2 regions of the Lysinibacillus sp. Ag94 genome follow, and region 2 is predicted to be linked to the other one. Evidence: a T-box and tRNA genes for the amino acid it is inferred to sense, from the RefSeq annotation. Region 2 holds a T-box; the other holds one or more tRNA genes.
What was found. A T-box is a leader RNA that pairs with one kind of tRNA and senses whether it is charged. The one in region 2 lies ahead of leuS (leucine--tRNA ligase), so its partner is inferred to be a tRNA-Leu.
Positions count from the first base shown of each region.

Region 1 (4,251 bases), 470 kb from region 2:
CAATTATGCCTAGTCATAATTATCGCTGACGATACTAATTTATGTGCTAAATAAAAATAAAACACGCTTAAAAAACGTGCTTATTTTTTATGCTCCTTTACCTCATTAATCTTTTTTTCAACCAATTTATCATCTTTAAATCGTACTATATAGGTTTTTGTCATAAGTATTTCATCATTCCAGCGGTATTGATCATTTTTTATCATGTCCCCTGCTCCCCCTGCAATCTTTACTACTTCCATATATGACATGCCTTCTTTTAATTTTTCAAATTCGGCTTCATTCATATTTTTTTGCCAGTGGTACGCATTGGATTCCTCTATGTCTAAAATAGGATCTCCACAGCCTGCTAATATTACAATAGCACCTATGAGTAAGCTTATATTCAGACGTTTTATGTAAAAATAATTTCGCATGCTAAACACCTCCAAATTCCATCACGACAGGAATATCGATAAAAAATAGTCACCCTATAATAGCGTTCAGTTTGTTGACACAACGACCTTCGCTAACGAGACTTCGATATAAGTTTTGGCGCTTCACGGAATCGGAAACGGATTCTTTGTACAAGCACAAAGCCAACTCTAAACGCAATTATACCGAGGCATAATTATTTCTAAAAATCTATGGATACCCCAATACATATTATTGAACCAATTTTATCGATATTCACTAATTTCCTTATATTAACAATAAAAAAAGTTCTTATGATTTAAAAGCATCATAAGAACTATATTATCGTTTATAATGGCGGTCCCGACCGGGATCGAACCGGCGATCTCCTGCGTGACAGGCAGGCATGTTAACCGCTACACCACGGGACCTCTTTAAGACATTTATTAATATATCATAGAAAAATAACATATGCAATACTTTTTTATATTTTTTCATTTTTATATTTTCATAGTCTTTGCTTGCTGACCGTAAGAAATGGCAAAGATAAAAAGCAAATATTTGTATTTTGTAGTTGCTATCATCAGCTTTAGCTTCATTTCAATAATCATTACTTTAATAAAAAAACAGCCAGCACTCAGCTGACTGTCTTCATTGCCTAGCGACGTCCTACTCTCACAGGGGGAAGCCCCCAACTACCATCGGCGCTAAAGAGCTTAACTTCCGTGTTCGGTATGGGAACGGGTGTGACCTCTTTGCCATCATCACTAGACTATTTTCGGCTTTCAATATACATCGTATTTCTTCGTCAGCTTCTGTTGTTCAGTCAGTCACGTACTTGAGTACGCTCCTTCCTTCTCTCCATCGCTTCCTCGAACTACTCGTATCTTGAAACCCTTGAAAGATTGTTCTTTCAAAACTGGATAAACGGCGCATTGAATGCTTCAAACATTTTGGTTAAGTCCTCGATCGATTAGTATTCGTCAGCTCCATGTGTCACCACACTTCCACCTCGAACCTATCTACCTCATCGTCTTTGAGGGATCTTACTTACTTGCGTAATGGGAAATCTCATCTTGAGGGGGGCTTCATGCTTAGATGCTTTCAGCACTTATCCCGTCCACACATAGCTACCCAGCGATGCCTTTGGCAAGACAACTGGTACACCAGCGGTGTGTCCATCCCGGTCCTCTCGTACTAAGGACAGCTCCGAAATAGATTATTCGGTATTAGCCCCGGTTTCCCGGAGTTATCCCAAACTATAAGGTAGGTTGCCCACGTGTTACTCACCCGTCCGCCGCTAACGTCAAAGGAGCAAGCTCCTTTTCTGTTCGCTCGACTTGCATGTATTAGGCACGCCGCCAGCGTTCGTCCTGAGCCAGGATCAAACTCTCCATAAAAAGAAATTTGATTAGCTCAAATTGTTTTGCTGGCATCATGTTTGATGTCCAAAATTTTGTTTCGTTCACTAACTCGAGGTTAGCTAGTAAAAACTTTATTGATTACGTTTTGCTTGTTCAGTTTTCAAGGTTCACGTCATTATCTTGTAGTGACAGCTTTTATATCATACGATATAAATTTTTGTATGTCAACAAGTTTTTTAAAGAAATGGAGCGGGTGATGAGAATCGAACTCACGACATCAGCTTGGAAGGCTGAGGTTTTACCATTAAACTACACCCGCATGGTAAATTGTATTTATTTAAAATGGCGCGCCCGACAGGAGTCGAACCCATAACCTTCTGATCCGTAGTCAGACGCTCTATCCAATTGAGCTACGGGCGCATAGTATATTAATTCATAAATTGACTTGGTGCGGCCGAGAGGACTTGAACCTCCACGGGGTTGCCCCCACTAGGCCCTCAACCTAGCGCGTCTGCCGTTCCGCCACGACCGCATTCAATTAGGAACTTTCTCATTATACTATGACAATTCAAAAAGTCAACCTTTTTTCTTAAAAAAGATGAGCCATGAAGGACTCGAACCTTCGACCCTCTGATTAAAAGTCAGATGCTCTACCAACTGAGCTAATGGCTCAAATTAAGAAATGAATGGCTGGGGTACTAGGATTCGAACCTAGGCATGACGGAATCAAAATCCGTTGCCTTACCGCTTGGCTATACCCCAATAAGTGGCGGTCCCGACCGGGATCGAACCGGCGATCTCCTGCGTGACAGGCAGGCATGTTAACCGCTACACCACGGGACCAATATTACTATATTTTTATGAATTAAAATAATTAAATGACCCCTACGGGATTCGAACCCGTGTTACCGCCGTGAAAGGGCGGTGTCTTAACCACTTGACCAAGGGGCCATGGCTCCGAAGGCAGGACTCGAACCTGCGACAACCTGATTAACAGTCAGGTGCTACTACCAACTGAGCTACTTCGGAATAATTCATGTTTTGTCGTCGTTATCTTGTCGACTTTTACTATTATAGAGACATCTATAATAAACGTCAACCCTTTTTTATTATTTTTTTCATTCCACTAGTTTTAAACGTCCTAGACACTTGCTACAACAGTATTTCCCTACATTCATTCTAATTTTTCTTACATATAATTGTTGGCATTTTACACATGTATATGTATAAAGGCGATGTTGTTTTTTTTGAGATATTTTAGAGATTTGCAATACTGAGCAAAAACGGGGAGCGTTCACTTTTACTAATAACTCTCGAAAATCTTTATCTCGATGCTGATACCCTTTGCCTTCCAAGTGTAAATGATAATGACATAATTCGTGTCGAACTATACCTTCTATTTCGCTAATACCATACATTTCATAAGCTTTTGGATTAACTTCAATATTATGCGATTGCAAAAGATAACGTCCACCTGTTGAACGTAGCCTTGAATTAAAATATGCTCGATGCATGAATGGCTTCTGGAAACTTTCTAATGATATTCGACTAACAAGACTTTGTAGTTCCTCATTGTTCATAGCTATATCACCTCTAACAATAAGATACCACACTGCGTAGTATAGACAGTGTGGTATTTATTTATCCCGCATTAACGGATAGTAATTTATCAGTAACGACAGCGAAGCGTGTGCTACAATTACGCCAATGCGAAATTAAATAGTTTGGTCTTTAGGAGGGAGCATCGTTAGTGAAATGCGCCCTTTTTTGACATCTATTTGTTCTACCCAAACCGTCACAATGTCACCGAGAGCAACGACCTCTAATGGATGTTTAATACGTCTTTTTTGTAACTTTGAAATATGCACAAGCCCATCCTGCTTTACGCCAATATCTACAAACGCTCCAAAATCAACTACATTTCTTACTGTACCTTGCAATTCCATCCCAACTTGTAAATCTTCCATTTTTAATACATCTGTTTTCAGCAGTGGCTGAGGGAATGCATCCCGTGGATCGCGACTTGGTTTCATTAATGTATCCACGATATCCTGAATTGTGACAACTCCAATATCTAAAACTTCACTTAATTTTTCTACATCTAGTTTTGCAATGGCTTCCTCTGCCTTCTGCATCCCAAGCTCTTTTTTATCAATTTGTGCTACCTTTAAAATCTGCTCGGCTACACTATAGCTTTCAGGGTGAATGCCCGTAGCGTCAAATGCATTTTTTGCTCCTGGAACACGTAAGAAACCAATTGCTTGTTCATATGTTTTAGCACCAAGTCGTGGAATTTTCTTTAGTTGAGCACGTGTAGCAAATTGTCCAGTTTCCTCTCGTACCTTTACAATATTCTCCGCAACCGTTTTAGATAATCCAGAAACGTATTGTAGTAGGGAAGCTGAAGCTGTATTAACATCAACACCGACTTGGTTTACAGCTGTCTCTACTATAAATGTTAAGGACTCCGTCAATTTCTTTTGAGAAACATCAT
Region 1 is NZ_CP096780.1:4,170,431-4,174,681, forward strand. Features, by position in the region: gene MY533_RS19675 (hypothetical protein) at 81-416, opposite strand; tRNA gene MY533_RS19680 (tRNA-Asp) at 749-824, opposite strand; rRNA gene rrf (5S ribosomal RNA) at 1,050-1,165, opposite strand; tRNA gene MY533_RS19690 (tRNA-Gly) at 2,003-2,076, opposite strand; tRNA gene MY533_RS19695 (tRNA-Arg) at 2,101-2,177, opposite strand; tRNA gene MY533_RS19700 (tRNA-Leu) at 2,204-2,289, opposite strand; tRNA gene MY533_RS19705 (tRNA-Lys) at 2,357-2,429, opposite strand; tRNA gene MY533_RS19710 (tRNA-Gln) at 2,445-2,519, opposite strand; tRNA gene MY533_RS19715 (tRNA-Asp) at 2,525-2,600, opposite strand; tRNA gene MY533_RS19720 (tRNA-Glu) at 2,637-2,708, opposite strand; tRNA gene MY533_RS19725 (tRNA-Asn) at 2,710-2,786, opposite strand; gene MY533_RS19730 (SprT family protein) at 2,876-3,337, opposite strand; gene MY533_RS19735 (Tex family protein) at 3,473-4,251, opposite strand, start outside.
Region 1: it encodes a tRNA-Leu, which carries the amino acid that the T-box ahead of leuS (leucine--tRNA ligase) is inferred to sense. The anticodon was not compared.

Region 2 (4,251 bases):
CAATGTGCAGCTTTTCAAATAAAATATGACGCTTATTTTTCCAGCTCCGTAAATAGTCATGACTTTTATGTACTGTTATTTTTACTAAATATGTTTTTAGTGAGGATCGTTGTTCAAAGCGCTCCTGCTGCTGATAATAGGCGAAAAATACATCTTGAACAATTTCTTCCGCAATAGCCCAGTCTTTAACATATAGATAAGCTACACGAAGACAATATTCACCATGCTCTTCCATAACCCTTGCTAAATGCTCACTCAAACAAACACCTCCTATTCACACTATAGTCGTATCAAAATCTTAGATGGTTTCAGCAGAAAAGAAAAAAGTGCCCAAATATTGGACACTTTTCACATTATTATTTCACGACGATGTTAACAAGCTTGCCTGGAATGACAATAATTTTTACAACGTTTTTGTCTGCTATATACTCTTGTACTTTGTCATCTGCAAGTGCTACTTTTTCGATTTCTTCTTTTGAAGCATCTTTCGCTACGATGATTTTTGCGCGTACTTTGCCAAGCACTTGTACGACGATTTCCACTTCATCATCAACAAGTTTAGACTCATCATATGTTGGCCATTGCGCATATGAAAGTGTTTCACCATGACCTAATATTTGCCATAGCTCTTCAGCAACGTGAGGAACCATTGGAGCTAACATTTTCACAAAGCCTTCAGCATATTCTGTTGGAATTACATCTGCTTTGTAGCAATCATTGATGAATACCATCATTTGTGAAATAGCTGTATTGAAGCGAATACCTTCATAATCCTCTGTCACTTTTTTCACCGTTTGATGATATGATTTTTCTAGTGTTTTGTCATCAGAAGCTTGAACTTTCGCAGCGATTGTGCCATCTTCTTCATTGACAAATAGGCGCCAAATACGATCTAAGAAGCGACGTGCTCCGTCCAAGCCATTTGTTGACCATGCAACAGATGCTTCAAGTGGACCCATAAACATTTCATATAGACGTAAAGTATCAGCACCGTGTGAAGAAATGATTTCATCCGGGTTCACGACATTCCCTTTTGATTTAGACATTTTTTCGTTACCTTCACCAAGAATCATCCCTTGGTTAAATAATTTATGGAATGGCTCTTTCGTGTGTACAACACCTAAATCGTATAATACTTTATGCCAGAAGCGAGCATATAGTAAGTGTAATACGGCATGCTCTGCCCCACCGATATAAATATCAACTGGTAACCAACGTTTCAGTAATTCTGGGTCTGCGATTGCTTCTTTATTTGTTGGGTCAATATAACGAATGAAGTACCAGCTAGAACCTGCCCACTGTGGCATCGTATTCGTTTCGCGACGACCTTTTTTGCCTGTTTCAGGATCAACAACATTTACCCATTCAGAAATGTTCGCTAACGGAGATTCACCCGTACCAGAAGGACGAATATTATCTGTTTTTGGTAGTACTAATGGTAATTCTGATTCCGGTACTGGCGTCGTTGTACCATCTTCCCAATGAATCATCGGGATTGGCTCACCCCAGTAACGTTGACGAGAGAATAACCAGTCGCGAAGACGGTAAGAGATTTTCTTCTCTCCTACACCTTTTTCTTCAAGCCATTGAATTGCCTTAGCAATACCTTCCTCTTTGTTTAAACCATCAAGGAAGTCAGAGTTAATATGTTTACCATCACCTGTGAAGGCTTCTTTGCTAATGTCTCCACCTTCAAGGACAGGAATAATTTCTAAACCAAATTCTGTAGCGAATTCATAGTCGCGCTCATCATGTGCTGGAACCGCCATAATTGCACCAGTACCGTATGATACTAATACATAGTCCGCAACCCAAATCGGCATTTTTTTACCGTTAATCGGATTAATTGCATAGGCACCTGTGAATACGCCTGTTTTTTCTTTCGCTAAATCTGTGCGTTCTAAATCAGATTTCAATTTTACTTTATCTAAATAAGCTTCAACAGCTTGTCGTTGTTCAGCAGTTGTAATTTGATCCACTAATTTATGCTCAGGTGCAATAACACAGTATGTAGCACCAAATAATGTATCAGGACGAGTTGTAAACACTGTGAAGTTTTCATCTGTTCCTTCTATATCAAATGTTACTTCTGCCCCTTCTGAACGACCAATCCAGTTACGTTGCATATCCTTAATAGACTCTGGCCAATCAACTTCCTCTAAGTCATCGATTAAACGATCAGCATAGGCAGTAATTTTAAGCATCCATTGCTTCATCGGACGACGTTCTACAGGGTGACCACCACGCTCTGATTTTCCATCAATAACTTCTTCGTTGGCAAGTACTGTTCCAAGTGCTGGACACCAGTTTACAGCTACTTCATCTACATAGGCTAAACCTTTTTTATAAAGTTGGATAAAGATCCATTGTGTCCATTTATAATATTCTGGATCTGTTGTGTTAATTTCACGATCCCAATCATAACTAAAGCCAAGCTCTTGGATTTGACGCTTGAATGTCGCAATATTTTTCGCTGTAAATTCAGCTGGGTCATTTCCTGTATCTAGTGCATATTGTTCTGCTGGTAAACCGAATGCATCCCACCCCATAGGATGTAGGACGTTATAGCCTTGCATGCGCTTGAAGCGTGAAAGGATGTCTGTCGCTGTGTAACCCTCTGGATGTCCTACATGAAGACCTGCACCAGATGGGTACGGGAACATATCTAATGCATAAAATTTTGGTTTTTCTGTTTCATTTTCAGTTTTGAAAGTTTTGTTATCAGCCCAATATTGCTGCCACTTTTTTTCAATTTGTTGATGATTAAAACTCATTATTTTTCCTCCTTTGAATGCGTCATACTTTTCACTTAAAGAATTGACAAAATATTTAAAAAATAAAAAAACTCGTCCCTTTCTTAGTCAGAAAGGGACGAGAGAATTCGTATCTCCCGCGGTACCACCCACATTAGTGATTACACTCGGCTCTTGCTTCCTTAACGCGGAAATGAACGGCACGCGCTATTTCACGCGGGCAGACTCAGAAGGCGAGTTCAATTTGCTTTCCTACTAGCTCCCACCAACCGCTAGCTCTCTAAAAAGAACCACAAATTTACTATTCCTAAATCGCTGTCTTTACAAGTATTGCATTTATTCTAATGGAAAGTACTAAAAAGCACAAGACTTTGTTTACATACTACCCATTTTTGAACAATTCAATGCCTATTTGTGAAACTACAGCTATTTTAAACTACGAGAAAGCTCCGTAAAAATAACGCCTAGCGCATAAGCACCAGCATCCGGATAACCTAGGCTTCTTTCACCAACTGTACCAGCGCGACCCATACGAGCAACGATTTCTTTTGTATATTCCGCTCCTTTAACAGCAGCCTCTGCCCCTTTTTCAAAGGCAGTTTTAAAATCCGCACAAGTAATAGCACTTTCTGCCCAAACATTTACACAAGGTGCAAGCGCATCTACAAGCGTTTTATCGCCTACCTCTGCCCCTCTTCCGAAAGAGCGCTCACCGATAGACTGTATGCCTTTAAGCGCTGCTTGTAACATTTCAGCAAACTCTTCGATCGTTAATTCCATTTTTCCTGCTACAGTTTTACCCGCAGCTCGGAAAGCCCCTCCCCAAATGGGTCCAGAAGCGCCTCCACAATGCTCCATAATCACCATAGAACATGCATCAAGGAAAGTCCCAATAGTTAAATGTTCCTGACCTACAATCGAGCCCCATTCTCGTTTTAATTGCTTAAATCCTTTAGCGACGCTCATTCCGAAATCGCCATCACCTGCATGTGTATCTAATTCGCAGAAAGGTACTTCGTTCTTGATAATAATTTCGCTCATTTTATCTACGAGATAAATCATATTATTTAATGTGATGACCTCACTCTTGATAATAGCGTGCTCTTCCACTGTTTCCGTCTCAAAGAAAACTCGTTTCTCTTCTATATTGTCATGAATATCTACGTATTCTACACTATCAACGGGTCCCTCTACTTTAAATGCAGGTGTATTACATTCTTTCGATAGTAATGTTTTCAGCTCATTATCTAGTTTCATTACTGTTAAAGAAACCCCAGCCATATCAATACTAGTCATGTAATTGCCGACAAACGTTCTATTGATTCGTATCTTTCTTTTACTTAATTCTCTAGTAACTGCATTGTTAAACAGATAAAGTTCTTGAAGCGGTGTACCGCCAAAGCCATTTACTAGAACAGCAATTTCAACACCTTTATCTAATGCTAAATCTTTTACAAGGTCATTTGTCATACGAATAGCTAATTCATCAGCAGACATA
Region 2 is NZ_CP096780.1:3,696,074-3,700,324, forward strand. Features, by position in the region: gene MY533_RS17230 (sigma-70 family RNA polymerase sigma factor) at 1-259, opposite strand, end outside; gene leuS (leucine--tRNA ligase) at 357-2,774, opposite strand; T-box leader at 2,865-3,078, opposite strand; gene dhaK (dihydroxyacetone kinase subunit DhaK) at 3,180-4,251, opposite strand, start outside.